3 regions of the Shewanella sp. Iso12 genome follow, and region 3 is predicted to be linked to each of the others. Evidence: predicted binding sites of a transcription regulator. Region 3 holds the regulator's gene; each other region holds the start of a gene.
The links. Region 3 encodes MetJ, which represses methionine synthesis genes. Its sites were predicted from a motif close to TAGACGTCTAGACGTCTA; they were not measured.

Region 1: a site for MetJ is predicted at 7,764-7,781, ahead of serA (phosphoglycerate dehydrogenase). Genes of this name have one in related genera too.
Region 2: a site for MetJ is predicted at 2,733-2,750, ahead of metH (methionine synthase). Genes of this name have one in related genera too.

What each region holds. Positions count from the first base shown of each region.
Region 1 is NZ_JAAUHW010000008.1:177,831-188,045, forward strand. Features, by position in the region: gene HCX89_RS14645 (PAS domain S-box protein) at 1-4,188, shown strand, start outside; gene HCX89_RS14650 (two-component system response regulator) at 4,277-5,308, shown strand; gene ygfZ (tRNA-modifying protein YgfZ) at 5,367-6,332, opposite strand; gene serA (phosphoglycerate dehydrogenase) at 6,442-7,671, opposite strand; partial or broken gene HCX89_RS14665 (DUF2238 domain-containing protein) at 7,830-8,435, shown strand; gene HCX89_RS14670 (response regulator transcription factor) at 8,647-9,312, shown strand.
Region 2 is NZ_JAAUHW010000005.1:141,320-151,534, reverse strand. Features, by position in the region: gene HCX89_RS11435 (iron ABC transporter permease) at 1-656, opposite strand, end outside; gene HCX89_RS11430 (ABC transporter ATP-binding protein) at 653-1,594, opposite strand; cobalamin riboswitch at 1,693-1,830, opposite strand; gene HCX89_RS11425 (histidine phosphatase family protein) at 1,899-2,657, opposite strand; gene metH (methionine synthase) at 2,899-6,618, shown strand; gene HCX89_RS11415 (hypothetical protein) at 6,841-8,343, shown strand; gene HCX89_RS11410 (DUF2999 family protein) at 8,553-8,810, shown strand; gene HCX89_RS11405 (hypothetical protein) at 9,755-10,215, shown strand, end outside.
Region 3 is NZ_JAAUHW010000012.1:150,098-160,312, forward strand. Features, by position in the region: gene HCX89_RS18100 (bifunctional aspartate kinase/homoserine dehydrogenase II) at 1-2,353, opposite strand, end outside; gene metB (cystathionine gamma-synthase) at 2,370-3,530, opposite strand; gene metJ (met regulon transcriptional regulator MetJ) at 3,746-4,060, shown strand; gene HCX89_RS18115 (sulfite exporter TauE/SafE family protein) at 4,137-4,880, shown strand; gene HCX89_RS18120 (conjugal transfer protein TraF) at 4,883-6,076, opposite strand; gene nrfD (NrfD/PsrC family molybdoenzyme membrane anchor subunit) at 6,228-7,172, opposite strand; gene HCX89_RS18130 (4Fe-4S dicluster domain-containing protein) at 7,169-7,741, opposite strand; gene phsA (thiosulfate reductase PhsA) at 7,754-10,033, opposite strand.

The sequences.
Region 1 (10,215 bases), on a different contig from region 3:
GAGATGGCTGAAATTCTCGAAGAGAGGGAACAGGCGCTGCTCGACTCCCGTGGCAACAGGTTTGCCAAGCTTATCGACGGCATGAGTGACAAGTCCTTCTACTGCTCCATGGATCCCAACGGCGCCATAGTACAGGCGAGCGAAGGGGTGAAGAAGGTCTTGGGTATCACTCCTGAAGTGCTCAGGCGTAAGTATCAGCGGCTGTTTTCCAGCAACAGTATCAACGAAGCCAACTGGCAGTATATGGAACAGGCGCTGGCCGGCGAGTCGGTGCCGCCGCATCAGGTGGAGTTGGCCGATGCCGAAGGTGGCTTGAGGCGTTTGGATCTGTTTATGCAGCCTCTGCTTGATGATGAAGGCAAGCTGATTTCGGTGGAGATGCTGTTTAATGATGTCACCGAGCAGTTTTCCGCCGCGGCCTGGTCCAACGCTGTGCTGGAGGCGGCGCCGGAGGCGATGCTTATCGTCGATGAAGGCGGCATGCTGGTGTTCTCCAACAGCCGTTGTCAGGAGCTGTTCGGTTATGCCGCCGAGGAGATGCTCAAACTCAATATCGACCAACTGTTGCCGGAAGTGGACCGGCTGGAACACGCAGCCAAGCGCCATGCCTTCGTGACCGACGGCAAGGATCGCATGATGGCCAAGGGCAAGGCGCTGCAGGCACTCAAGTGCGATGGTTCCCAGTTCCCGGTGCAGATAGGTTTGAGCCTGTTGCCGGCCGATCACAAGGGCAAACGTCAGGTGGCGGCATCGATTCGGGATCTGACTGAGCAACTGGCGGTAGAGCGTAAAATTCGCGAGAGCGAGAGCCGTTTTCGTGGGCTGGTATCCAACATCCCCGGCGCCGTTTATCGTACCCGGGTCGATGAACAGTGGACCATGGAATATGTCAGCGACAATATCACTGAGATAAGCGGCTATCCGGCCTGGCACTTCATTGACAGCAAGAAGCGCAGTTATGGTTCCCTGGTCATAGATGAAGACAAACAGTTGTGTATCGACACCATCAACTCGGCCCTGGCCGAGCAGCAAGCCTTCGATGTCGAGTACCGTATTCGCCATCGGGATGGCAGTGTGCGTTGGATCCATGAAAAGGGTAAGGCCAGCTATGATGAAGACGGTAACCCGCTGTGGTTCGATGGCAGCCTCAATGACATCACCGACAGCAAGCTGGCTCAAGAGAAGATGGAGCAGTCACGGGAGCAACTGGAAACCATCACAGAGTCTGTGCCCAGCACTGTGTATCAACTGTTTTGGCAAAGCCCGCAGCAACGCAGATTCACTTTCCTTTCCAGTGCAGCCATCGCCACTCTTGGCCACCACAAGAATGAGGTGATGGCCGATTTTGATCTGGTGGCCGAGCGGATCGTTGCCGAAGACAGGGGCAGCATTATTCGCCTGCTTTCAGGTGAGAGTGGACTGCAATGGATTAAAGAGTTCCGCTACCGGCATCCTTCCGGTGAGGTGCGTTGGTTAGAGGCCGGTGCCAAGGGCAGTAAACAGCAGGATGGCATGCTCTGGAACGGTTATCTTACCGATATCAGCGGCCGTAAGGAGATGGAAACCGAGCTGGCCCAGAGTGAGGCCCACTTCCGGGCCCTGTTTGATAACGCAGGTATAGGCATAGTCAACCTGGACGATCGCGGCACCATAATGGATTGCAATGGCCAGTTCTGCAGTGACATGGGCATGAGTGCCGAGCAGCTCAAACGTCGCTCGTTTGCCGATTTGATGGCGCCGGAAGACAGAAGCAATGCCAGCGAGCTGTACGAGCGCCTGAAGCGAAGTGACGATCACAGTGTCAGCGGCGAGTGGCGCCTGCTCAGTGCCTCCGGCGAGCCGATGTGGATGGCAATCAACGCCTCCGAGCTTGAAGAGGAAGAGGGACGGGAGCGTTCTGTGGTCATGAGTATCGCCAACATTACCCGCCTCAAGCTGTTGTCCAACGAACTGATGGCTGCCAAGGAAGATGCCGATGCCGCCAACAAGGCCAAGAGTGACTTCCTTGCCAATATGTCCCATGAGATCCGCACTCCGATGAACGCCATTATCGGCATGTCTCAGCTGTGCCTGCAGACAAAGTTGGATCGCAAACAGCGTAACTATGTGGAAAAAATTGAACGGGCTTCGCAATCCCTGCTGGGGATCATCAATGACATTCTCGACTTCTCCAAGATTGAGGCCGGCAAACTGGATATCGAAGTGGTGCCGTTTCAGCTCGACAGTATTTTGGAAGATCTCGGGGATATGTTCTCTGAGCGCGCCGCCGACAAACAATTGGAGCTGCTGTTTGCCGTGGCCCCCAGCGTACCCAGCCACCTGGAAGGGGATCCGCTGCGTCTCGGTCAGGTGCTTATTAACCTGATGAACAACGCCATCAAATTCACCGAACGGGGTGAAGTGATGCTGTCGATAAGTGAGCTCAGCCGCGAGCAGGATGAAGTGATCCTAAGATTCGCTGTGCGCGACAGTGGCATAGGTCTGACTGCCGAGCAGCAAGCGAGATTATTCAAGTCTTTCAGCCAGGCAGATACCTCGACCACGCGTAAATACGGCGGCACCGGGCTTGGGCTGGCGATTTCCAAACAACTGGTAGAACTGATGGGCGGTGAAATCGGTGTCGAGAGCCAGTTTGGCAACGGCAGTTGTTTCTTCTTTACTGTGCGGCTCAAGGTTGCGGAAAACGACAAGCTGAATGTAGAGCAGGAACTGGAGGGCATGCCCATTCTGGTGGTCGATGACAACGGTACCGCCAGAGATATATTGCGCACCACGCTCGAGAGCATGGGCTTTACCGTCGACTGTGCCCGCAGCGGCATGGAGGCGCTGGATAAGGTGAAGCGCAAGTCCTACAAGATGGCCTTGATCGATTGGAAGATGCCTGAGATGGACGGCATGGAAACCGCGCGGCAGATACTACAGGTAAAAGAGCCGCCGCTGATCCTCATGGTGTCGGCCCACGCCAACAGTGACTTTATCGAACAGTTGGAGCAACTCGGGATCAACGGCTATATCACCAAGCCGGTCAGTGCCTCTAGGCTGCTCGATGGCATTATGCTGGCTCTTGGGCGTCAGGGCCATATTCCTGTCAGGCGCAAGGCGTTGGATCTCGAATCCCTGCAACTGGCGGCTCTTGCCGGCAAACGTGTGTTGCTGGTGGAAGACAACGAGATGAATCAGGAAGTGGCGACCGAGTTTCTTGAGCAGGTGGGCATAGACTTGTCCATTGCCGAGAATGGCCAGATAGCGCTGGAGAAGTTGGCGCAGCAGCAGTTTGATCTTGTGCTGATGGACTGCCAGATGCCTGTGATGGATGGATATCAGGCCACAGAGGCACTGCGCAAGATGCCTGGGCTTGAGCAGTTACCTGTGGTTGCCATGACGGCCAACGCTATGGCCGGTGACAAGGAGATGTGTCTGCGAGCGGGCATGAATGACCACATCGCCAAGCCGATAGAAGTCAGCCTCTTGTATCAGGTGTTGTTGCAGTATCTGGGAGGTGGGCAAGTCCCGGCCGCTGCAGGGAATAATGATGCTGGTATGGCCGATGGCGATGCTCCTGAGAATCTGGTGAGCTGGCCGGAACACGAGAGCCTGGATATCGATCGCGGACTGCAGCTGGTACAGCATTCAGAGCGCCTCTATCGGCGCATCTTCGAGCGTTTCCTCGGTAGTCAGGGCAATGTCGGCAAACGGATTCGCAAGGCGCTCAAGGAACAACAGCAGGAAGAAGCGGTCAGGGCGGCGCATACCCTTAAGGGGCTGGCAGGTAACCTCTGCTCCGAGCCGTTGGTGGAAGAGGCCAGGCAATTGGAAGCCAAGTTGGCGGCCGGTGAAGAATGTGAGCAAGAGTTGCTGGCGGTGGAAACCCGGGTTGCAGCCATTGTTGAAGCCATTGCGGACTGGATAGGGGATAAGCCACAAAGCGATCCTCAGACGGAAGGTGATGCCGCCGAGGAGATTGATCCCGAGGCGCTTAAAACCGCCCTGGAGCAACTGCTGCAGAGTCTGGAAGACGCCGATGCCGAAGCCGTTGTTCAACTGGAAGCATTGAGCCGCAGGGTGAGCAAGCCTCTGTGGCAGCGCCTGAAACCTGTCAGCAGCATGGTCGGCAGCTATCAGTTTGACGATGCCGCCGATCTTATCCGCGAGCTGCAGCAGGAGCTGAACGAGACCGAGCAGGCCTGACTATACTCATTAGGGGATATTCGCGCCGCCATTAAAGCGCTGTGGCGCTGAAATAGGATGTGGAGCCCGTAACAAGAGGGAGATTGAGATGGAAAAAGCCACTGTACTGGTGGTGGACGATACACCGGAGAACATAGATATTCTGGTGGGGATCCTCGGCGACGATTATAAGCTCAAGGTGGCGATAGATGGCCCAAGAGCGCTGGCGTTGGCGCAGAAGAGCCCTCCGGATCTGATCCTCCTGGATGTGATGATGCCGGGCATGAATGGCTATGAAGTTTGTAAGCGTCTCAAGCAGGAACCCATGACCAGCCATATCCCGGTGATCTTTGTCACCGCTCTCTCTGAGGTGGCCGATGAGACCCAGGGCTTTGATTTGGGGGCTGTCGACTACATCACCAAGCCTGTCAGTGCCCCGATAGTCAGAGCCAGGGTACGTAACCACTTGGCCCTCTACGATCAGAAGCGTTTGCTGGAACAACAGGTGCGCGAACGTACCCGCGAGCTGGAACAGACCCGCTTCGAGATCATCCGTCGCCTGGGCCGTGCCGCTGAATACAAGGATAACGAGACCGGCTTACACGTTATTCGCATGAGCCACTATGCCAGGCTCCTGGCACAACAGGCCAAGCTGCCGGACAACTTCTGTGAGCTGCTTTACAATGCGGCGCCCATGCATGATATCGGTAAGATAGGTACTCCTGACGCTGTGCTGAAAAAACCGGGGAAACTGGACGCCGAAGAGTGGCGAATCATGCAGCAACACGCCGAAATCGGTGCCGAGATTATCGGTGAGCACCCGGATCCTCTGTTGCAGATGTCCCGACGCATTGCGCTGACTCACCACGAGAAGTGGGATGGCTCAGGTTATCCCAATGGCTTGAAAGGCAATGATATTCCCATTGAGGGGCGAATCGTCGCCATTGCCGATGTCTTCGATGCCCTGACCTCAATTCGACCTTACAAGAAGGCCTGGAGCATAGAAGATACCATGGCGTTACTGGAGTCTGAGGCGGGGAAACACTTTGACCCTGAATTGGTGGAACTGTTCAAACAGATACTGCCCCAGGTGATAGAGGTGCGTGATACTCATATGGAAACTGAGTCCGGCACTGAATAGCGACAAACGGCGGATAAAAATAAAGGCGCCGACGGCGCCTTTATTGGGTCATTCATTGTTACTCCAGCTCTTCCAGAGAGTAGGGCAGAGGCAGTACCGTCAGTTCGCTGTTTTCATCATCGGCGATGCGGAATTTGGCGCCGACTTCTGTGTCATTGGCCAGCACTGCGGTCAGCAGCAACTCGCCATTTCGTTGTACGGCTTCAATAATGCTGCCGCCCTTACGAAAACCTTCATCCAGCGCCATCTCCAGTGTGGTTTCCGGTGTGACATCGACAGTGGCTTTACCCTTGAGAATATAGAGGGCTCGCTTGTTGCCGCCGCGATACTTCATTCTGGCCACGGTTTCCTGGCCCATGTAGCAACCCTTGGTGAAGCTGATGCCGTTGATGGCCTGCAGGTTGCACATTTGCGGTACAAATTGGCCCATGTGTGATGCCGGCAGGTTTGGGTAGGCGGCAAGGATTTCCAGCTCTTGCCAGGCACTGGCATCGACTGGAGACTGCTGCTGGCACAAGGCCTCGGCCCGGGCCTTGGGCAGAACCAGAATAAAGCGCTCGCCATCCTGCAGTACCACGCCGTCATCGACAGCACTCACTTGCTGCTCTGGACTGAAGCCCGGGAACTGCTCTGCCAGCCAAGTGGCAGCCTTGGCGCCGGCTACACCCAAGAGACTGTAATCGTCGCTGACATCGACCAGTTCGGCCTTACTGAACACAGCGTACTTCTTCAGTTGCGGCAAGTCGGCAGCCAGGGTATCCCTTGGCATCATCAATATCAGGGCATCACCCAGGGCAAAGGTTCTGAAACTTGAAAGCATTTTGCCTTTGGGATCGCAGTGAGCGCCCCAACGCCACTGCTCGGCCGTGAGAGAGCTGATATCCGTGGTGACCTGACCATGGATAAAGCTGCGGCCCTGTTCGCCGGTAACGGCAAGCAGACCCAAGTGAGAGAGGCGGGAAATAAGCAGATCCGGAATGCCGGCATCCAGTGGCCAATCGGGCTGAGAAACGCAAATGCTCATAACAAGATCCTGAGATTGAAGGCATTAAGAGATCTGCGATTGTAGCGGATTTGACAGAAATAAACAGGGCACCGATAGCAATATGGCGCCCTGTGAAAGCCTCAAAAAATCAGAACAGCAGTCTGGTACGGATAGTACCTTCGATAGACTTGAGCTCTGTCAGTGCTTCTTCAGCCTGGGTGGTATCTACCTCCATCACCACATAACCTATGGTGGCTGTGGTTTGCAGATACTGGGCTGAAATGTTGATGCCTTTCTCCGAGAACGCCTGGTTAATCTTGATCAGAATACCGGGGCGGTTATGGTGAATATGCAGCAGGCGGGAGGCATCTTTATGCTGCGGCAGCGATACTTCCGGGAAGTTGACTGCCGACAGGGTAGAACCGTTGTCTGAGTATTTGGCTAGCTTGCCGGCAACCTCAATACCTATGTTTTCCTGGGCTTCTTCTGTGCTGCCGCCTATGTGTGGGGTCAGTAACACATTGTCCAGACCGCGCAGCGGGCTTTGGAATTCGTCAGTATTGGACTTGGGCTCAACCGGGAACACGTCGATGGCGGCACCTGCCAACTGTTGCTCCTTGAGGGCTACCGCCAGGGCGTCGATATCCACCACAGTGCCGCGGGAAGCATTGATCAGTATGCTGCCTTTGCGCATCATCGCCAGTTCGGCCTGGGCAATCATTTCTTTGGTTTGTGGTGTTTCAGGCACATGCAGGCTGACCACATCGGCTTGAGACAGTAACTGCTCCATGGAATGTACCTGCTGGGCGTTACCCAGCGGCAGCTTATCTTCGATATCGAAGAAGATCACTTTCATCCCCAAGGTTTCGGCGAGGATCCCCAACTGGGTACCGATATGGCCATAACCTATGACCCCCAGGGTCTTGCCACGGGCTTCGAAGCTGCCATTGGCGCTCTTGAGCCAGCCACCACGATGGGCCAGGGCGTTGCGCTGCGGAATACCGCGCAGCAGCATGATGATTTCACCGAGTACCAGTTCGGCCACGCTGCGGGTATTGGAGAAGGGCGCATTGAACACAGGAATACCCAGTTGCTCGGCAGCCTTGAGGTCGACCTGGTTGGTGCCGATACAGAAACATCCTATGGCAACCAGCTTTTCCGCCTGTTGTAATACTTCTTGGGTCAGTTGGGTACGGGAGCGGATTCCGACGAAATGGGCATCTTTGATCGACTGCTGAAGCTCTGAGCCGGAGAGTGATGCCTTGTGATACTCGATATTGGTATAGCCAGCCCTTTCCAGCACATCGACGGCTGATTGGTGGACGCCTTCCAACAACAGGATTTTAATTTTATCCTTGTCCAGCGAGTGTTTCGCCATGATATAGGTACCCTCTTGATTATTAACTAATGTACGTATGCTATGATGCTTTCGCCCATGCCCAATCAAAGTAGCACTTTTTTCAGGTGAAGTGGAGGGCTAGATGGCTAAAGTATTTTTTCCTAATTGAGAACAATCACTGGCATAAGGAAAGTGGCTTGAAAAACACAATTATCTGGCTGGTCATTTATTTTGTGGTACTTATCTGGTCGGCGATAGCGCCTAAAGATGATTTCACCTGGTGGCTGGAAGCGCTGCCTGGGATGCTGGCGCTGCCGATACTGTTTTTTACCCGCAAACGTTTTCCGCTGACTCCGCTGCTTTATGGCCTGATCTTGGTGCATTGCCTGATACTGTTTGTCGGCGCCCACTACACCTATGCCGAGGTGCCGCTGTTCGATACTTTAGCGCAGTGGATGGGCTCTGAGCGTAACAACTACGATAAACTGGGTCATTTGGCCCAAGGATTTATCCCGGCAATGATTGCCAGGGAGATACTGCTGCGTAATCAAGCAGTGAAACCGGGTGCCTGGTGTGCTTTTCTGGTCAGTTGTTTTGCCTTGGCCTTGTCGGCTTTCTATGAACTGATTGAATGGTGGGTTGCCGCGGCTACAGGTACAGGTGCCGAGGCCTTTCTCGGCACCTAGGGCTACGTCTGGGATACCCAGTCGGATATGCTGATGGCTCTTATCGGTGCCATCGCCGCCTTGCTGGTTTTATCCTCATGTCATGACCGCCAGTTGCAGCGTCTTGGCGCCGATTGACAGGTCGGGACAGAGAGAGCCATATACAGTCTTTACAATATTTCATCTGGCAATGCGACTAAAGATTGTTAGAATCATACTTTATGGTGATGAAAACCGGACACTATCTGGTCAGAATCATCTGATACTTTTTGTGTAAGCTCACGGAAAGTGATTAAGGAAGCTATCCCTTTAGGGATATGAGCGAGACTTTTCAGGGAGAAGAGTAAATATGAGTAGTATCAATGAGTTGGTTTTTATAAACCAGATAGCCGCCCCTTGTCATTTGGCCATACTGGCCGAGTCCATTGGTCTTAAGACCCGTATAGTACGCCACCCGGAACAGTTGGATCCGCAGAAGAGCGATAGTACTTTCTATCTAATTTCTCAGAAGGGGTCGGCGCTGGACAATAAGGGCATTCCTCTGCTGGCCAGCCGCCTGGTCTCTCATGTTCCTGTCGCCCTCTATCAAGTTGCCAGAGGTTCACTGGATCAGGAGTCGGCTATGTTGCTGGGGATCCGCGGGGTGCTTTATTCAGATCAGCGCATCGATCTTATGCTTACTGGTCTGCGCAAGATGGTGGCCGATGAGCTCTGGTACGACAGAACCCTTATCAGCAAGATGTTCCGTAAGCTGGTCAAGACCTTGGACACTGGCAATGAGATGTCTGCCGATACGGTTTCCATGCTGCAGATGTTGACCCGGCGTGAACGTACCATTATTCAGCTGGTTTCCAGTGGTGCCAGGAATAAAGAGATAGCCCAACGTCTGTGTATCAGTGAGCATACGGTCAAGGCGCATATTTCATCGATTTTCCGCAAGACTCAATCTCGTAATCGAGTCGAATTGTTGCGTTGGGCCCAGACCTATCAGAGTCACTTCGATCTCATCAGTTGATTTGTCGCTAGATCCAGCCTGAACTTGGCCCCGAATGGGGCTTGTTTATGCTTTGATGGCTTTTATGTAAGCCAAGTCAGTGGAAAATTCCTGTCAGAGTGCGGCAATCGCCGCTGCTTTGCGCCTTTTTACGCGTCGGGAATGGCTTTCAGCCAAAGCCATGATAGCCGTTGTGCCTGCGGCGTAAAGTCGTGGAGCTTAAGCATTCCAATCTGTCCATAGCTTGCGCTCATGAGCACACTCGTCACCGGCGAGTGTTCGCCTTCAGCTACGTTATTTGCGCCAAAGGCTCTCGGCGACACCGAGGAGGGATTGGAGCAACTTTGTGAGAGCTAACTTGTTTGAAGCTACCTATATGCCTGCAGACATACACCTCATTTTCAGGCACAGGCGGAACTGTGACCGTCGAAAACAAGGATGTTTTCGTCGAGGCTACAGGGACGTATTAACGCCGTGTCACAGGATCGCCTGTGCAAGAGCCCACCGCAGGTGATGGGTTACGTCTGTGGTCAAAAGCCCGGCAAGTATTGGTGAGGGATTTAAGGCTTAAAGCAATGCTAGCCGCCGTGCCAGCGGCGTAAAGTCGTGGTGTAAATGCCTCCATGCACAACGGCCAGTTCGCCATCCCTGGCTCGCGCTCATAAGCTTGTTGCTTCGCAACTCTCGCCGAGTCACAGAATCGCCTGTGCATAAGCCTGCGGCAGGCAATGGGAGACCGTCCGTCGCTGGAAGCCCTACCAATACTAATTAGTAACTTTTAGTTAGAAGCCATGATAGCCGTTGTGCCAGCGGCCTAAAGTCGTGGTGTTCCACACCACACTGGACAAGGGGCTTTGCTTGTCCAAAGCCCCTTGCATCCCCAAGGACACCCCGACGTAGCCGAAATCCCCGCTGGCTTATGAA
Region 2 (10,215 bases), on a different contig from region 3:
CAACTGGCGCGGGCAAAACTGCCCAGGCTCCAAAACAGCAAGGAGGTGGTAGCCTGCGGGGTGGAAAAATACAAGATCAGGCTGGTGAGGGCACTGAACATAAAGGAGATGGCGACCCCGGAGAGCAACATTCGCTCTATCTGGTTGCCGATATTCCTGCCCGCGAGCAGCAGTACCATAAGCACAGCCAAACTGGCACCGATAAAGGCTCCCAGCGGCAGCGATACCCCGGAGATGGCCGAACTCAGCCCAAGGCCGGTCGCCAGGGCGACCGAGACCACGGCGCCGAAGCTGGCGCCCGAGCTGATACCGAACAGGTAAGGATCAGCCAGCGGGTTGCGGGTCACCGCCTGCAATACATAACCCGACAATGCCAGACCGCTGCCGGCGATAAAGGCCAGCAAGATACGCGGCAGGCGCAGATCCCAGACAATACGCTCGCTGATGGCGGACGGCTCCCCCACGCCCAGCAGGTGTTTGCCAATCACTCTTGCCACATCGAAGAGACTGATATCGGCGGCGCCAAAACCGGCGGCGGCCAAGGGTGTCAACGCAGTGCCGAGCAGCAACAGCAGCCAGCACCAGTAAAGTCTGGGCAAGGGTTTGAGAAACCAGCCAATAAGCGAGCGCCCCGGTGCGACCATGGAAGTATTCATGCGCCACCTCCCACCGAGCCTGGGCGCCGGTCAGTTTCCTTGTGGGCAACACAGGTTTCGGCCGAGGCAGGCCCTGCCATAGGCTCGACTATCGCAGCGCCGTGAACCTTGCCACTAGCGAGAGCCGCCGAGCTTACAGCCTTGCCGTGACCAGGCTCTGGCGACTGATAGCCATAAAAGTAGTGGATCAGCGGCCTTCCCAACTGCGGATGCGTCCCCACCTGGCAGCAGACACCGAAGACACCGGCAATTCTGTCTTCGGTCAATACGCTCTGGGGCGAGCCGTGGGCAATACGGCGGCCGTTATCCAACAGCAAGAGTTCGTCACACAGGGCCGAGGCCAGATTGAGATCGTGAATCGAGGCGATCACCGTGACCCCCAGGCTGCGCACCAGCTCGAGGATCTGGATCTGATAGCGGATATCCAGATGATTGGTGGGCTCGTCCAGGATCAAAAGCTTGGGGCGCTGCACTATGGCGCGGGCAATCAAGGCCCTTTGCTTCTCACCGCCGGAAAGCTGCGCGAAAGGCTCTGCGGCCTTGTGCTGCAACCCGACCTGCGCCAATGCCGCCTGCACCTGGGCCTTGTCGGCCGCCGATGGCATATCAAACAACCCCTTGTGGGGAGTCAGTCCCATGGCCACTAATTGAGTCAGATCCAGTGCCAGTTGGGCCGGGGTATCCTGCAGCACCACGGCCACCTCTTTGGCGAAAGCTTTGGCTGACAAACTATTGATATCCTGCCCAAACAGCTGGATCTGACCGCTGTCCGGGCGGATATAACGATAGAGGCAGCGCAGCAGGCTCGACTTACCGGCACCATTGGGGCCTATGAGCCCGAGCATCTTGCCACTTGGCAGCTCAAAACCCACATCGGCCAATACGATGTGACCACCGGGAAGCCAGCTAAGCTGTTGCACCTTGAGTGCCAGGCTCATAACCGCCTCCCGACATTGAGCCTGTGACCAGCAGAAGGCTCAGGCTGCAGTGGAAGAATCATCTATTCGCTCCCCCGGTTTACCCGCCCGGGTTTCTGGTTTGGTTTATCAGCCTGGGCAGGTCTCCTGACTCGTCGCCAACGGCGACTCACAGTTGCGGGCACAGTCCGGGCTTTCCCGGTTCCCTGGGTTGGTTCACCTGCAAAGGTGCCAACACCCTGGCTGCTGCCGCACTTGGCGGCTATTTGGGGTTATTATCCCGGTTTTATCGTCCGGCACAATTGCCTGGCGCAATAGCGCAGCACTATTGCGGCCAGTGGAGCTTGCTGAAACACTGCCATTCCTGGTCACTTTCACCGCTGGCATCACGGCTGGCATAGAGGGTTATTCTGACCCAGGCCGCATAAGGTAGTTCCAAGGCGTTGAACACTGCCGCAGGCGGCATTTGCCCTGGCAGCAAAATCTCGGCCAGCAGCAACCGGATAACTCCGCTGTGAGTCAGGATCAGCGCTGCATCGGCACTTGCTGAGGAACCAGAGCCTTTTGAACCAGAGCCTTTTGAACCAGAGCCTTCGGAAGAATTAGCCTCTCTAGCAAGCCAGCGCTGCACCATAGTCTGCCAGCCATCCAACACCCGGCTACGAAAGGCTGGCAGCGATTCCCCGCCCGGCGGAGTATTGGCCACAGGGTCACGCCAGAAGGCTTCGGCCGCCTCGCTATGCTGCTGATAGACACTCGCCACCTTCATGCCGTCCCAGTCACCGAAGTCCAGCTCCCAGAGCCAGTCATGCTGCTGCAGTGGCGCCGGGAAATAGTCAGGCATATCGGCCTTGAGCTCGGCGGCAAAGGCCTGGCAACGCTGGGCCGGAGAACTCAGCAGCACCAAGCTTTGGGGCGCACTCGGCAACTGCTCCAGCTCACTACTGATAGCCCGCCAGCTACGCCACATCTGCGCTTTGCCCTCATCGCTCAGGGCCACATCACTGCGGCCGCGGATAATCTCACCGCCTTCACATTCGCCGTGCCGCAGCAGATAGATATTCAGTTGCCTATGTTCAGCCACACACTTCTCCCGTCAGAGTCCGGTGGTTACCGGGCCAATTTAACCTTGCCGCAGGCCGCCGGAATCCGTATATTATGGACGTCTATACGTATAAATGTCCAAAATAACTTTCCGCGCCCACACACGCCTTTGGCTATCATGCCAGATAGTGTCCCGGGCGTCAGGTCGGCAGAGATGATGTCGCGGATGCCAAGCGCCGCGAATGTAAAACAGCAATAAGACAGGTATGAAAGGTAACCCTATGGCGACTTCCCAGCACTCCCAAAGCCAGACAGAGCTCAAGCTCAAACAGACCCTCGAAGAGCGGATCCTGATTTTAGATGGCGCCATGGGCACCATGATCCAGGACTACAAGCTGGAAGAAGCCGATTACCGCGGCGAGCGCTTCAAAGATTGGCATTGCGATGTCAAAGGCAACAATGATCTGCTGGTACTGACCCAGAGCGAGATCATCAAGACCATTCACAGGGAATACCTGCTGGCCGGTGCCGACATCATAGAAACCAACACCTTCAACGCCACCACCATTGCCATGGCCGACTACGAGATGCAGAGCCTGGCGGCGGAGATCAATTACCAAGGCGCCAGAATCGCCCGCGAAGTGGCCGATGAGGTGGCCGCCGCCAGCGGTATTCCCCGCTATGTGGCCGGGGTGCTCGGCCCCACCAACCGCACCTGCTCCATCAGCCCGGATGTGAATGACCCCGGCTTTCGCAACATACATTTCGACGATCTTGTATTGGCCTACAGCGAATCTACCGAGGCGCTGATCGCCGGTGGCGCCGACATCATCCTGGTGGAAACCATCTTCGATACTCTAAATGCCAAGGCGGCGTTGTTTGCCATCGAAAATGTGTTCGAGAAACTGGACCAAAGGTTGCCGGTGATGATTTCCGGCACCATTACCGATGCCTCGGGCCGCACCCTGACAGGGCAAACCACAGAGGCCTTTTACCATTCTCTCAGACATATCAAGCCGCTGAGCATAGGCCTCAACTGCGCCTTGGGCCCGAAAGAACTGCGGCCCTATGTCGAGGAGCTTTCCCGTATCAGCGAGTGCTTTGTCTCGGCGCACCCCAATGCCGGTCTGCCCAATGAATTCGGCGGCTATGACGAGACTCCGGCGGAGATGGCAAGCGTGATAGGCCCCTGGGCCGAAGAGGGGCTGCTCAATATTGTCGGCGGCTGCTGTGGCACCACGCCTGCGCATATCAAGGCGATTTCTGAAGCCGTTAGCCTTCACGCACCAAGGCCGCTGCCTGAGCTGCCGGTGGCATGTCGCCTCTCCGGACTGGAACCCCTGACCATAGATGCAAGCAGCCTGTTTGTGAATGTGGGCGAGCGCACCAATGTCACCGGCTCGGCCCGGTTTCTCAAGTTAATCAAAGAAGGCCAGTACGAAACCGCGCTGGAGGTGGCCCGTGACCAGGTAGAAAACTGCGCCCAGATCATAGATATCAACATGGATGAGGGCATGCTCGACGGGGTCGAGATGATGCAGAAATTCCTCAACCTTATCGCCTCAGAGCCGGATATCAGCAAGGTGCCTGTGATGATCGACTCCTCCAAGTGGGAGGTGATTGAGGCCGGGCTCAAATGCATTCAGGGCAAGGGAATAGTCAACTCCATCTCCCTCAAAGAGGGCGAGGCCAAGTTTATTGAACAGGCCAAACTGGTGAAGCGCTACGGCGCCGCCGCCATCATCATGGCCTTCGATGAACAGGGCCAAGCCGACACACGGGAGCGCAAAACCGAAATCTGTACCCGCGCCTACCGGGTGCTGGTGGATAAGGTGGGCTTCCCGCCGGAAGATATTATCTTCGACCCCAATATCTTCGCCATCGCCACCGGCATAGAGGAGCACGATAACTATGCGGTGGACTTTATCGGCGCCATTGAAGATATCAAGGCCAACCTGCCCCATGCGATGATTTCCGGCGGGGTGTCCAACGTTTCTTTCTCTTTCCGCGGCAACAACCCGGTGCGGGAAGCCATTCATGCCGTGTTCCTCTATCACGCCATCAAGGCGGGTATGGATATGGGCATAGTCAACGCCGGTCAGTTGGCCATCTATGACGATATCGACCCTGAGCTGAAGCAGAAGGTAGAGGCCGTGGTGCTCAACCTGCCCTGCCCGGTTGCCGACTCCAGTAACACAGAGCAGCTGCTCGAGGTCGCCGAGAAGTATCGCGGTGGCCCGGGCGGCGCAGGCAAGAAAGAAGATCTCGAATGGCGCAAGTTGCCGGTCAACAAGCGCCTGGAACACGCGCTGGTGAAAGGGATCACCGAATACATAGACGCCGACACAGAAGAAGCGCGCCTGCAGGCCAAGCGGCCGCTGGATGTGATTGAAGGCCCGCTGATGGACGGCATGAACGTGGTGGGCGATCTCTTTGGCGCCGGTAAGATGTTTCTGCCGCAAGTGGTCAAGTCCGCGCGGGTGATGAAAAAGGCGGTCGCCTATCTCAACCCCTATATCGAAGCCGAAAAAGTCGAAGGCCAGAGCAACGGCAAGGTGCTGATGGTTACGGTCAAGGGCGATGTTCACGACATAGGCAAGAACATAGTCGGGGTGGTGCTGGCCTGTAACGGCTATGAAGTGATAGATCTCGGTGTCATGGTGCCGGTGGAGAAAATCATCGAAGTCGCCAAAGCCGAGAAGGTCGACATCATAGGCATGTCCGGGCTCATTACCCCGAGCCTGGATGAGATGGTGCACAACGTTAAAACCTTCGAGCGCGAAGGTCTGACCCTGCCGGCGATTATCGGTGGTGCCACCTGCTCCAAGATCCATACCGCAGTGAAGATAGCGCCTCATTATCCCCATGGCGCCATCTATATTGCCGATGCCTCGCGCGCCGTGCCCATGGTCAGCAAGCTCATCAACAATGAAACCCGCCAGGCCACCATAGACGAAACCTATCGCGAATATGAAATGATGCGCCAAAAGCGTCTGTCGCAGACCAAGCGCAAGCAGATAGTGCCCTTGCAGGTAGCACGGGATAACCGCTGCAGCCACGACTGGGCCAACTATCAAGCGGTGAAGCCCAACACCCCGGGGATCCAGGTGTTTGACGACTATCCGCTGGAGGACTTACTCGATCGCATCGACTGGACGCCGTTTTTCCGCGCCTGGGAGTTGCACGGTCATTTCCCGCAAATACTGGATGATGAAGTCGTTGGTACTGAGGCCCGTAAAGTCTATGCCGACGGCAAGGCGATGCTGGAGCAAATCATCCAAGAGAAGTGGCTCACCGCCAAGGGCGTTATCGGCCTCTTTCCCGCCAACAGCGTCAACTTCGATGATATCGAGATCTACACAGATGACTCTCGCAGCCAAGTGTTGCTGACCACCCATCATCTACGGATGCAGCTGGAGCGAGTGGGCAACCACAACTTCTGTCTCTCTGACTTTGTTGCTCCCAAAGAGAGCGGCGTGGCCGACTATATGGGGGGATTTGCGGTCACCACCGGCCATGGCATCGATGCCCATATTGCCCGTTTCGAGGCGGCCCACGATGACTACAGCGCCATCATGCTCAAGTGTCTGGCCGACCGCCTGGCCGAAGCCTTCGCCGAGCGGATGCACGAGCGGGTGCGGAAGGAGTTCTGGGGTTATGCCAGCGAAGAAAACCTGGATAACGAGGCGCTTATTCGTGAAAAGTACAAGGGCATACGCCCGGCTCCAGGCTACCCTGCCTGCCCGGACCACACGGAAAAAGGTCTGCTTTGGCAGCTTCTTAAGCCAGATGAGTGTATCGACCTCAAGATTACCGAGAGCTTTGCCATGTACCCCACGGCGGCGGTCAGCGGCTGGTACTTTGCGCACCCGCAATCACGCTATTTTGGGGTAAGCAACATAGGCCGAGATCAGGTGGAAGACTACGCCCGCCGCAAAGGGATGACAGTCGCCGAAGCCGAAAAATGGCTGGCCCCCGTATTGGATTATGATCCTGAGTAAAAGAGGCTCTTAAGCGAACAACTGAGCTGTTCAGGGGCTCTCGCCTATTCGGGTGAGGATCCCTGAATTCAAGACCGTTCCACATTTTTGATAACAGCCATACTCATCAAACACTTACTGTATCTCTCCTTCGCCCGTAAGCTGGTGCTTTTTGCAAGAACCTGAAACTGGGATTACTTTTAATGAGGTTGTCTCCATCACTTCATTGAAAAGGAATTCACTATGCGAACAGTGCATTTGGCCGCGGCCTTGCTTTGCCTATCTGGATGTACCAGTACACTCACCACAACGGTCATTAAAAGTAATGACGATCCCGGTGCAACATCGGCCAAGCAAGGTTTGGTTTACCATTTGCCGGCTTCATCGCAAACAGTAACGCTGACTCATAAATTGGTCTTTTGTCGTGTGGTCAATGATACCCTGGAGTTTGATTTCAACACTACCGCAACAGTCAAACAAACAGGGCATCCTGATCTAACCAAAGTATTCGTGATTAACCCTTCAGAGTTACATGCTTTCTCCAAAGCCTGGGGCATGAACGTGGTGATGCATCCTAATGGTTTGCTTAAATCCTTTTCCACCCATGCTGACGACAAATCCATAGAGTTGGGCATGGCGGCGATAAAAACCGTAGCCAACATTGCCGCCATTTCACAGGGAATTCCTATATCGATTGGTTCAGCTTCTCTCCCTCCAAGCGATAAAAACAATCAGGGGCAAGGCGTTACGCCTCCCAAAGCAGCTTGTATTCCAAAACTTTTGCATCAACCCTTGGTATCCGTGGTTATCGATAACCTGAAAGCTACAGTGACAAATAAACAAGGAGAGCTGAAGAAAAAACAGAAGCTCCTGGCCGCAAAAAAAGGGAATACCTCTGCAGAAGAAGCTGCGGTACTCAGCGCACAGAAAGCCGTATCCATGGCGACTCTTGAACTCGATACATTCCAGAAAGAAATCTCAGTGCAACGCGAATACACCATAGATACAGTATCAATCCCCCAAAATCAGCCTTATCTATTGCCTCTTGTTAGTGATGATTTCTTGCCTTGGGTAATATCCCGGGATACCGAGTTAAGAAATGACGTGGCGATAACTATGGCCAATAGATACCTATTTGGACTATCACTTGAAAAACTGGCTGATGTCGGATTAGCGAAAGAGAGCACCTTAAAAGCGGAAGAGGATTATCCGGGGTTGTATTACACAACGTTCGGAACCCGCAAACTACTATTAGTGCGACAAGACACTGCTAAGAAACAAAATAACCTGACGATGGTATTCAGCGGTTTTATTAATGCGCCTGAATTCGGCCACGTAGGCATTTTGCCCTACCAAAACCATATTGGAGAAAGTAACTCTTTTACGGCCGTATTCGACGCCAATGGTGCACTGACTTCAGTCGATTACGGAACTGAACGCCCTGCCTCAGAAAAAGTGGAGTCTGCCCTCTACGAGGTCACTGATTTTTATAGCGATTACGCCAATAATCGACAAACTATCCGCGATGCAGACAAGCTGGAGAGCCAGACATTGACCATCCACGCATTATCGATAGCCAATAGCACTTATCCGAACCTGACCGTTGATCAGTTAACCGCACGTGCCAGCATAGTCCAATCACTGCTCATCAAGCTTGGTGACACGGAGCAGAGTCGGGCGGCAATAACCTCTCTGTCGATGAACATAGACAATGACAATCTGATTCGATTAGCTGAGGCGTTATAAGCTGCCAAAGGTACTCGTCGGCTATCGAGTGGAACTGCTTAATATTTGCAATATAGGCAATTGGTTAGCCACCAATTGCCACTATGACTAGGGCTGATGTAATCGATATCCTGCTTCATTTTCTTTCACTAGTAAGGAAATACCTATTCGGGTCTGTTTCTTCTGTTAAAATCAGCGCAAATTGAATGTTTCAAACCAATGAGGAGCTTATGAATCCTATTATTGCCCTGCTGAAAGAGCACAATATCAGCGATGAACAAATAAACAGCCTGTTCCAGAGCCTGACCGAAAATCCCCTGATGGCCATGGGCACTCTGGGGCAGTTGGGATTGCCACCGGAAAAGCTGCAGGGGTTGATGATGCAAGTGATGCAGAACCCGGCACTGATCAAAGAGGCCGTCGAAGAACTGGGACTGGATTTCTCCAAGGTTGAAGCCGCCAAAGCCCAAATGAACAAGTCTGTTTAATCCTGTGCGCCCTCAAGGCCTGACTCATATGGCTTTGAGGGCCGATGTCATGTTCTGTCATTCATCAAGTATTGGGCTGACAAATTGGCAGTGCCATCAGCTCAGTTCGCTGCAACGCTTAGGAAGGTGCGAATAGGTCCTCGTGGCACTCTGGCTTACACAGCAATTGGCGCTCAAGGCATCTGACTGAAGGCATGCCGGGGCATGTTGAAGTCGGATAACGCAGAGAGCCGGTTGCTGTGAAAGCCCCGAAGGGCGTGGCTTACAGACCTGTCTGCTGTGTTGTGCTTCTTGCAAAGGACTAGGGCCATTTGCTGCGAACCACGCCTTGCATCCAGGCCTGTAAGCCGACGCAGAGCACACATGGGACTTGTTCGCACCTTCCATTTTTGATAGTTCTCTGAATCAATACCCGTATCAAGCGCCCGACAATTTCTGCAATAACTTTGGTGCCCGTCCGGATTGGCCGCTATCACTCGTGCCGGCGTATTACCAAAATCAGCGGGATAGGGATGAAATATATGTTCCTCACCATGAGTCGTTGAACAGTTGGGACACGACTTAAACTTCCGACCGCTTCCCGGCTCCTGCTTACGTAACATTCCGTTATTCAAACGCCCACCACAAAAGTTACAGCTCATCAGCACTCTCCCTGTTATTAACTGATATTCAGCATGGCAAACAGCTCACGCTGAGCAAAAGATAACCAAAGGTGTGTTGAAAGCCAATCTATTCCCTCTTGTCTCTCCGCCATCGCCCTCACCTAACACAAGATTGAGACAAACCGTGTGTGTTTAACAAAAACGCTACAAAACGCTACATCATTTGCCGTGCCTCCCATTGAGTCGGCGTGCTTAAGTAGGTGCTCGGTCAATATTCGGCCAAGGAAGTATGGGTCGATGATCGAAAGCTGAATTTATCCCAATCATACAGGAGGTATTACAGTGACAAGATCCCAGTGGTTCCAGCGTCTATCGGCGCTATGTCTCGTCTCAGCCAGTTTGCTGCTGACACCGGCAGCCGTAGCCCAAAAACATCTCAAACAAAATCTCAGTCAATTGACCAGTCAGGCGTCCAGCATAGTCTCGGGCCAAGTGGTGTCTGTGACCGATGGCTTTGATGAGCGCAAACGCCCCTATACCCAGATCACCATTCGGGTAGGTATGGATGCCAAGAACAAACATAAGGCAGGCAGCGAATATACCTTCCGCCAGTTTGGTTTGCTCAAGCCCCGTTCCATGGGTAACGGCAAAGTCTACCTGGGCGTATCCCCCGAAGGCTTCGCCCGCTGGTCGGTTGGCGAGCAGGTAGTGGCCTTTATGAATCCGGATCTCGGTGCCGGCCTGACTTCTACCGTAGGGCTGGAACAAGGCAAATTCATTGTGCAAAACGGCAAAGTCAGCAA
Region 3 (10,215 bases):
ACTGTACTGCTGCGGCAGTCACTTCCCTACCGGCACCTGGGCCGCGAATGATCAGCGGATTGCCCTGGTAGAAGGCCGAGCGGATGACAAACACATTATCTCCCGGGGTCAGATTGGCGTATGGATGCTGACGCTCGACCCATTGCAGAGAGACTTCGGCGTTAACCTGGCCATCTTGCTGCTCCAATGAAGCCACATAGCGCAGCACCTTGTTTTGCTCGGCCGCGGCGGCAAACTGCTGCGCGAGAGTGGCATCCAATTCGGGGATCCGCTGCAAAAACTCATCCAGCGGAATATCGGCCAGCGCCTCAGGCACCAGAGAGCTTAAGCGAATATCTTCAAGCTCCAGTTCCAGACCGATTTCTCGAGCCAAAATCAACAGCTTACGCTGCATGTCACGCCCGGAAAGATCGTCCCTGGGATCCGGCTCAGTGATCCCCAGCTCTTTGGCCTGCAACACCAGCTCGGAGAAAGGTTTGATGCCATCGAAATGCTCAAACAGCCAGCAGAGCGTGCCGGAGAAGATACCGCCGACAGCCTCTACCCTGTCGCCGCTGTTGTGCAAATCATTGAGCGCGTGCTGCACCGGCAGCCCGGCGCCGCAACTGGCGTTGTAACGCCAGAACAGTCGGCGGTTACCCAGTTGCTGTTTCAGCTCGCGGTAGAAAGGCAATGGCCCGGAGCCGGCCAACTTGTTGGCACTGACCATATGAATGCCACGGGCAAAAAACTCAGGATACTGCAGTGTCAGTCCGGCGCTGGCACTGATATCCAGCGCCACCAGTTCATCGGCTTGCAGCAACGCAAGCTGTTCGAACAGATGTTCATACTGCCAAGGGGTGGCTTCGGCTTCAAACCTTGCCTGCCAGTCATCCCCAAAGATCCCTTCATTGCAGATCCAGGCACGGCTTGAACTCGCCAAACCAAGTAGTTCAACACTGGCCTCCAGCTCACGTTTGAGGCCGTCGCGGGCTCGGCCGAACAACTCCACCCAGGCTTCGCCTATGTTACCCACCCCCAGCAGAATAACGCCTATGCGTTTGCGGGGGCCGGCGCAGCGCCTGTGCACCTTCTGGGTCAGCAGGTTTACCTGCGATTTGGGCACCAGGGTGACCAGGCTGAGTTGATCCTGATACAGAGGCCGCGCTTCACGGCTCAGCAAGCGGGCAAAGCTGCGGCGATAACTGCCGGCGCCACTGCTTACCAGGGCCACCAACCCAAGCTCTCTGTCCTCGGTAATGCTTTGAATTTTGAGCTCGGATGTCTGCGCTTCCAGTAACTGCCAGACTTGGCGGGATAATTCGGGAGTATAGGCCAGCTCAAGTTTGTGTTGCCCCTGAGACCAGTAGGCCAGCGGAGTCAAACCCGCCTCATTGAGCGCATCGAGCGTCTGAGTCTGGGTGCCATTGAACTCCAGGCTCAAGAGTGACACCTGATTGAGATTGGTCACCACAGGGGCGCTTGCAGCATCACTCTTGGGGGCTATCAGGGTAAAGTCGGTATGAGAGGCGTAGCTCGAACGCACCGCCAGGCTGACCTCGGTATCAAACAGCGGCTGCAGGGTACGGCAATGCAGTACCGGGGAGCCGAGCCGCGCCAGGCGGTCGGCCTCAGCCAGCGACATACTGCTCAGCAGCCTGGCATCGGCAATCTTGTTGGGATCGGCATTGAACACCCCTTCGACATCTGTCCAGATAGTCACCCTGTCGATATCGGCCAGGCTGGCTATCAGGGTAGCACTGAAGTCAGAGCCGTTGCGACCGAGCAGCAGAGTTTCGCCTTGGCTATTGGCGCAGATAAAGCCGGTGATCACCATGCGCTCATCGGGATGCTCGGCCAGCAGTCGCTGCACCCTTTCACGGGACTCATCGAGGCGAATCCTGGGGACTGCGCCCTCATCGGCAATCAACAAACTGCGGGCATCCACATGGGAAGCGGCGACACCGGACTCCCTCAGTAGAGCCGCCATCAGTCTGGCCGACCAGCGTTCACCGAAACCCACCACCTGATTGCATTGGTATTCGCTGAGTTCAGGCAAGGACAACAAACTGGCCAGTTGCGCCTTATCTGTAGACAGACGCTCCCGCAGTTGACGCGCCTGTTCATTGCCCAGCAGCTGTTCAATCAGATTCTGCTGATAACCGACAAGCACCTGCAGCTCTTCCTGCCACAGAGCGCCAGATTCCTTCAGGTTCAGCAATTTATAGAGAAAATTGGTACTCTTGCCGGCAGCGGAAACCACTACAAGATCATCTGCATGACCATGGGTCAGCAAAATATGGGCGACCCGTCGGTAGCAATCGGCATCGGCGAGACTGGAACCGCCAAACTTATGTAGGTGACAACGTGCCATCTCAAGCTCCTTCAATTCAACAGTTTGCGGCTGCAGCCAATCCGGCGGCGATATCATCCAGCAGATCCCGGCCATCTTCTATGCCCACAGACAAGCGGATAAGCGTGTCTTTAATACCGGCTTCGGCGCGAGCATCACACGCCATGGCTCTGTGGGTCATAGTGGCGGGCACGGCCACCAGGCTCTCAACCCCTCCCAGGCTCTCGGCCACGGAAAACAGCCTGAGCGCGCCGAGGAAGGCAACCACCTGCGCCTCATCACCCTTGAGCTCAAAACTCAGCATAGCGCCAAAGCCACTCTGCTGCCTGGCGGCAATCTCATGACCTGGGTGGCTCTTAAGCCCCGGATAGTAAACTTTGTCTACCACGGGACTCTGGCTCAGCAGCGCCACTATGCGCTCGGCATTGGCCTGATGCTCGCGGATCCTCAGCGCCAGAGTACGCAGGCCACGCAGGGTCAGGTAGCTGTCGAAGGCGCCACCGCTCAGCCCGAGCGTGTTGGAGCACCAGTGCAGCTGCTCTGCCAGTTCAGGATCTTTGGCAATCACGGCGCCGCCCACCACATCGCTGTGGCCATTGATGTATTTAGTGGTCGAGTGCACCACTATATCGGCCCCCAACAGTAAAGGCTGTTGCAGCGCCGGCGATAAAAAAGTGTTGTCGACCACCACCAATGCGCCCAGCTGGTGGGCCGCCTCGGCAATAGCGGCAATATCCACTACCCGCAGCAGCGGATTGGACGGCGTCTCGAGCCACACCATGCGCGGCTTTTGCGCCAGGGCAGCGGCGAGTGCTTGCGGGTCGGTTTGATCCAAAACCTGCAAGCGAAACTGGCCCTTGGCAGCCAGATTGGTGAACAGCCTATAGCTACCGCCATAACAGTCATGGGGCACCAACAAGAGGTCATCCGGCCCCAGCAGGTTGACCACCAGAGTAATGGCCGCCATGCCGGTCGCTGTGATTGCCGCACTGCAGCCCTGTTCCAGCTCCCCCAAGGCATCCCCCAGAATGGAGCGGGTAGGATTACCCGAGCGGCTGTAATCAAAGGCTCTTGGCTGAGTGTGGCCATCAAAGGCATAGTTGGTCGACAGATAGATGGGTGGCACCACGGCCCCGTGCTGGCTGTCTGATTCGATGCCCTGCCGGACCGCTGTGGTTGCTAATCGCCGCTCTGTCATAATCGACTCCTGAATGCTGAGGTTCGACACCATAAAGATGTCTGGACGTCTAAATCTAACCAATGACCATCCAGCCGTCAATAGGCATCAAGACGTTTGGACGTCCAAATGTATGGATTTCTGTTCATATTGCACAGATTTTGCAGGCAATCATTTGACTGTATCCTGTAAGGGTTTAAAATCTGCTGCGAATTAGTGAGATCACAGGTGAATCAATGACTGAATGGAATGGCGAATACATCAGCCCTTATGCCGAACACGGCAAGAAGAACGAGCAAGTGAAAAAAATCACTGTCTCTATTCCGTTGAAGGTGCTGAAAGTATTGACCGATGAGCGCACCCGGCGCCAGGTAAACAACCTGCGGCACGCCACAAACAGCGAACTGCTGTGCGAAGCCTTCCTGCATGCCTATACCGGCCAGCCACTGCCCAACGATGGGGATTTGTCCAAAGACAAACCCGACAGCATCCCGGAAGAGGCCAAGCGCATGATGGATGCCATGGGCATAGAATGGGAAGACATGGAGTAAGTGTGTTGTCCCTCAGAATTACCTTATAGTTGAACAAGGATCGCGGTGCGATCCTTGTCTTTTTTGGGGCTTGCGAATGTTGTCACTGATAGATCCCGTCACCCTGCTACTGGCGTCCCTGATCATATTTACCGGCGCCCTGACCCAGTCGTTGATAGGCTTTGGCTTGGCCGTGGTAGCCACACCTTTGCTGTATATCGTCGATCCGGAACTGGTTCCTGCCCCTGTTATCGCCATGGGGTTTTCCATCGCCCTGCTGACACTGGTACGCGAGCGTGGCCACCTGGAATTCAACGGCCTGCAATATGCCTTGTTGGGGAGGCTCCCCGGCGGCCTGATTGGCGCCACCCTGCTGTTGCTGGCGCCGCAGCCTATTCTGGGCTTGACCATAGCCCTGATTGTGGCCGTAGCCGTATTCCTCAGCCTTAGAAAGTACAGCATCAAGATCAACCGCCTCAGCCTGTTTATCGCCGGGATATTTTCCGGGATCTTCGGTACCGTGGCCGCCATAGGCGGACCGCCGATGGCCCTGCTGCTGGCGGGTAAGGATGCCAGTCAGTTCCGCGCAGCGCTGTCGGCCTTCTTCATCTTCAGCTCATTGATAGCCTTGATTATTCTCGGCTGTTTTGGCCTCTTGACCTTGAGACACCTATGGCTTTCGCTGTTGCTGCTGCCTTCGGTATTTCTCGGTTTTCTGGTGGCTGGCCGCTTGGTGGGCCGGGTGGATAAAGAGAAGACCCGAGTCCTGACGCTGGCGCTGTGCGCGCTGAGCGCCCTGTTGCTGACCATCAAATCAAGCCTGGCGCTCATCAACGGTTAATTTTAGAAGTGATAGCTGGTTTGCAGTACGCCGCCTATGGCGTCATCGCTGCCGAACATGCCGGTGAGATCCAGCCGGAAACTGTTGCCTATGGCGAACCCTGTCCCGAGTGAATAAAGATCGGCGGTGTGATCATTGAGATCCTGGCGATAACCGAGCCGTAAAGCAACCCAGTCAGCAGGCCGGTATTCACCGCCCAAACGCCAATAGCGGCTGCCCTCAAGCTCGGCAAACTTGTCGTTGTCGGTAAGATCCAAGTCGCTGCTGAGTGAAAAGGCCGCCCAGTCATAGGCCACCCCTGCGGTAACCATAGGTTTCACCTGATAGGTAAGCTGCACGCCGCCGGCCTCTATGCTGCTCAAGTCCCGCTTGATGAGGTTGCGACCACTGACACCGATAACCAAACCATCCAATGGCTGGAATGCCAGACCGATATCCAGGTTAAAGCCAGTGTCATCGCTTCGATAATCATCATCGTTGAAGTCATCGGCATCGAAGTTATTGGCGCTGACGGCATAGTTGAAACTATCCAGCCGTTGCAGCTTGGGGGTGACTCCCACTGTCACCGGCATATTGACGATAGATAGCGGATAGCTCACGGCCACCCCGAGCTCGGAAACCGCCCCGGCCACCACTCGCCCTTGGGAGGTCAAATCTTGGATTTCCGGCGGATTATTGGGGTCCAGATTATCCAGGGCATCAATATCCGCGGCGGCGATTTCGGCTATTCCCAAGGCATCGAGATAACTCTTGAATACAAAGGCATAATTAAAACCATCCGAGGGCATGACCAAAGCCATATTGATACCGGCACTGACGTAAGCGCTATTGCCCTGCAGCGATTGCAAGTCACCACTGAGGCGCTTTCGGTAGTCATCGATAGCCGCTGTGTCGGCGGCGTCTATGGCATTAACCAGGGCGTCATAGTTATCCTGCAGGGCATCAAACTTATCGATCATCTGATCTTTATCGGCGCCATCGGCGCCGATGGTTGGAATGAGTAAACTGAAGTCATTGCTGCGGCGCGAAGGCAAAGCCAGCAGTGCCGGATTGGAAAAGGCCGCCACCTCACGATTACCGGCTGCCACGGCAACCCCGCCCATGGCATCTGAGCGGGCCTCATAAACATCCTGACCTGCCAGTGCCAATGTGCTGGCAAGTCCCGTGGTAAGCAGTGTCAAAAGACTCAGTTTCATCTCATCACCCTCTTGCTTTTATCTGTAACCTGACACACGCGGTTACCTGGGTTAAAGATAGTCCAAATCTCGATGAAACTATGGCATCAAACACAAAAAAGCCCGTACCAAATGATACGGGCTGAGGCTCAAACAGGTTCAGAAGTGCTTGTTAACCAAGATAGCTCTGACCTGCATAGAGAATAAAGTGTCTAAGTGCCAGCACGCCGGTCAGGCTGCAGCAGGCTACCGCCAGCATGGCTCCCTTGCTGTGACGGGTACTCGCCGGCAGCAACAGCATGGAAAGCAGCGGGATACCAAAACCTATACCCACAACCCCAATCCAGAACACGCTGGCCCAGACGCCGCTTGTCAGTGATGCCAGCGCGGCGGCAGCAGCGCCACCCTTGAAGTAGAGCGCGCAGAACAGCATAAACAGGAACAGGATTTCTGCCGCCATTACCGGCAATTCCAAACCGTGCATCCGTCCCAGCTGTGAGCAGTGCTTGTCTGTCTTGAACAGCAACAGTGCTACTACCGCGTTGGCTGCCGCACCGGCCGACAAGCCGGACACCAGGAACAGTGCCGGTAAGACGGCAGTGTTCAGCATGGGGTAGGCGTTCATGGCAGAGATCAGGAAGCCGGTATAGGCACCCACGACAATCGCCAGCACGAACAGCAGCACTTCCATGGTCTTGCGCAGGCCAGTCAGTGATTCTGCAATCCCCTTGAGGAAACCCAGGCCCCAGTTGCCGAGATCATCTTTCAGCACGACCAGCGCATAGGCAAAGGTCAGCGGAATGTAAACCAACAGCGCCAACACCCCGATGGACATGACAGAGGTCAGGTTATAGTTGATCAGAATCAGCCAGAAGTGGAATGGCTTGGTCAGGTCAAACACCAGACACAACATCCCCAGACAGATAGCCACTGGCGCTATCAAGGCTGCTGCCTTGAGAATGCCGCTGTCACCCTCTGTCTTGTTTTGCACCCAACGCAGCCCGATCCCAATCAACAGACTACCCGCCGACAACCCCGCCAAGAAGAGGTAAACGGCTATGACCCAGTGCCAGGTGACAGGGTCGTATTGCGTCATATCGCCCCAAGTATTATTCATGATTGGATCCCCCCTCTCTTGACAGGAATACGGTAGATTCTGGGTTTGGTTCCCAGATGGGTCTTGTCCTGATAAGTCACGCGGGTGTTGAGCAGAGTCGCCACCTCGCTGCCGGCCTCGTTGGCATCACCGAACACCAGGGCGTCTGTGGGACATACTGTCACACAAGCGGGTTGTTCGCCGCGCGCCAGTCGGGTGTCCTTACAGAAGTTGCACTTGTCGGCCACCTTGGTTTCCGGGTTCATAAAGCGCACTTTGTAGGGGCAAGCTGCCACACAGTACATACAACCGACACACTTTTCCGCCTTGATGGAGACTATGCCATCCTCACCCACATAGGCCGCTCCGGTAGGGCAGACCTTGACGCAAGGGGCATCTTCACACTGCTGACAGGACACCCTGTGATACTTGAAGTGCAGATGCGGCGCATCCCCGAATGGACCTTCTACCCGTACCTGCAGGCGAGTTACGCTCTCAGGTACACCGTTTTCGCTGCGGCAGGCGACGTTACAGGCCTGACAGCCGATGCACTTATTCTCGTCGTGCACCATCACATATCTTTTAGTCATCTTCGCCTCCCCTTATGCCTTTTCCAGCTTCACACCTGTGGTGTGTACGTTCATACCGCACACAGGTGCAGTCACGTTGGGCAGCAGGTTGCCGCAGTGCACGCCCTTGCCGGTCGCCCGTGCCAGCTCCTTGTTCTTGGAGCCAAAGCCCATGTAGGCGAACACAGTGTCGGGACGTATGCCCTTGGTCACCAGCGCATGGCCCTCTTCACTGCCGACACTGGATGTGAGGCGAATGGCATCCCCATTCTCAATGCCATGCTTGGCGGCGGTGTCCGGGTGGATCCAGACGGCGTTGTCGGACATCAGGTTGGCCAGCATAGGCACATTGTGGGTCGCGCCATTGGTATGCACCGCCACCTTGCCCTGAATAAAGTAGAGCTCGTCCGGCTGTTTCAGGGTCACTTCGCGATAGGCGATAGTGCCGCGTCCAGGCGCCATGTCTTCCACCTTGGCGGAGGTCAGTTCAATCTTGCCACTGGGGGTCTTGAACTTGAGCGCGCTGCCGTAAGTACCGTCTTCATCCACGGCTCTGGCGTTGGGGTAGGCGGCAACAAAATCGGCCACCATCTTGGGTTCGCGCAGCATCAGCGGTTTGCCGTAGCTGACAAAGCCCTTGTCCTTGATGTGCTGCAGCAGCTTGGCGTCTTTATTCACCTGCAGGAATTGCAGGGTTTCCATGTTTTCCCAGGGATAGTACTGCTCCAGGCCCATCTCTATGCCCAGTTCACGGAAAATTTGCCAGGAAGGCTTGGCATCGCCAATCACATCCACCACTTGCTGACGCAGGTAGTAGGCCGGGTTCTTGCCGGACTTGTCGGCCACCTCTTCATCCCGCTCCAGATAAGTACACTCGGGCAGTATGATGTCGGCCCAGGCGGCGGTTTCACTAATATAGACATCACAGGAAACCACAAACTCCATCTTCTTCAGGCTCTCAACCACCTTGGCGCGGTCGGTCATGGTCTGCATGGGGTTGGTGCGGCTCATGACCCAGGCTCGCAGTTGGTAAGGCTTGGCTTCCAGAGTCGCATCTATGATTGACTGATAGATACCACCGCCGGACCAGGCCATGGCAAACTGCTCATCCATCTGGTCGATGCGTTTGGCTTGCGGCTTGGGCAGTTTGACGCCCGGCTTACCCAGCTCAGGGGCCACAGCCTCACCGGCAAACTTGTTGTAGCTGCCGGCCTTCTTACCCATGTAGAGGCCACCCTTACGCTCCAGGTTGCCGATCAGCACGTTGGCGGCGTACAGCGCCCGGCGCATATCGAACTCTTCCGGAGTGAAGGTAGATCTGTGGCCAAAGTCGACCACGGCATGGGGTGCAGCGGCGGCATACTCATGAGCAATACGGCGGATATCTGCGGCGGGTACGTCGGAAATTTTCTCAGCCCAATCAGGGGTGTAGGCTTTAACCTCGGCGGCAAAGGCCTCAAAACCTTCAACATAGCGCTCGATAAAGGCCTTGTCATAAAGGTTGTCGGCAATCAGCACATGGCACAGCGCCAGGGCCACGGCCACATCCGAGCCGGGACGAATGGCATACCACTCATCGGCCTTATCGGCCACCACAGAGAACCTGGGTTCAAACACCACCAACTTGGCGCCTTTGTCGGCCTGGGCCTTCATCAGACCTCGGGTCTCGGACATATTGATCCCCTCATAGAGGTTATGACCGAAGTTGATGATGTACTTGGAGTTGGAGAGATCCCGCTTCACCTTGGTACCGAACATCGCCTTGGCGGCGACCACATAACCGCCTGGGCAAGTGGTGTTATGGGTAAAGGAGTTGGGGCTGCCGTAAGCCTGCCCCAAATAGAACAGGTGTCCGGACAGCGAGCCTGACTTGGAGGAAAACGCCACGGCTTCAGGGCCATGCTCGGCCTTGATTTGATTCAGCTTGCTGGCGATGGTTTGATAGGCTTCCTGCCAGCTGATTTCGGCCCACTTGCCTTCGCCGCGCTCACCGACGCGCTTGAGTGGTTTGACGATCCTTTGTGGATCGTACAGCAGACTATGACCGGCGCCACCACGGGCACAGACCTTGCCGCCGAATGATTTGGCTTCTTTGTTACCGCTGATAAAGACGTTTTTGCCATCAACAATCCGCGCCGAAATCGGGCAACGGGTTGAACACATCTCACACATACTGGCAATTTCAGTGGCACTGCCGGTCAGTGGGCTACGCCCCAAAGCCGCCAGCGAACCGGGCAGAACTCCGGCCAGGGCACAGGTTGCCCCTCCGGCTCCAGCCCCTTTCAGAAAGGTGCGCCTATCAAGCTCTATCATGGTTACCTCCATCCTCTCCCCCTTGGGAAAAGGTCGCTCACACAGGTTATTGTTTGAATTGGATTCCGCTTGACTACAGCGGCTTGAGCTCATTGTTTACCCATTAAATTTCTGTGGGTATTGTGGTAAACCACATAGGGGGAGCGAGTGTGATCCAGCCCCCGCAAAGACGCCGGAAAGGG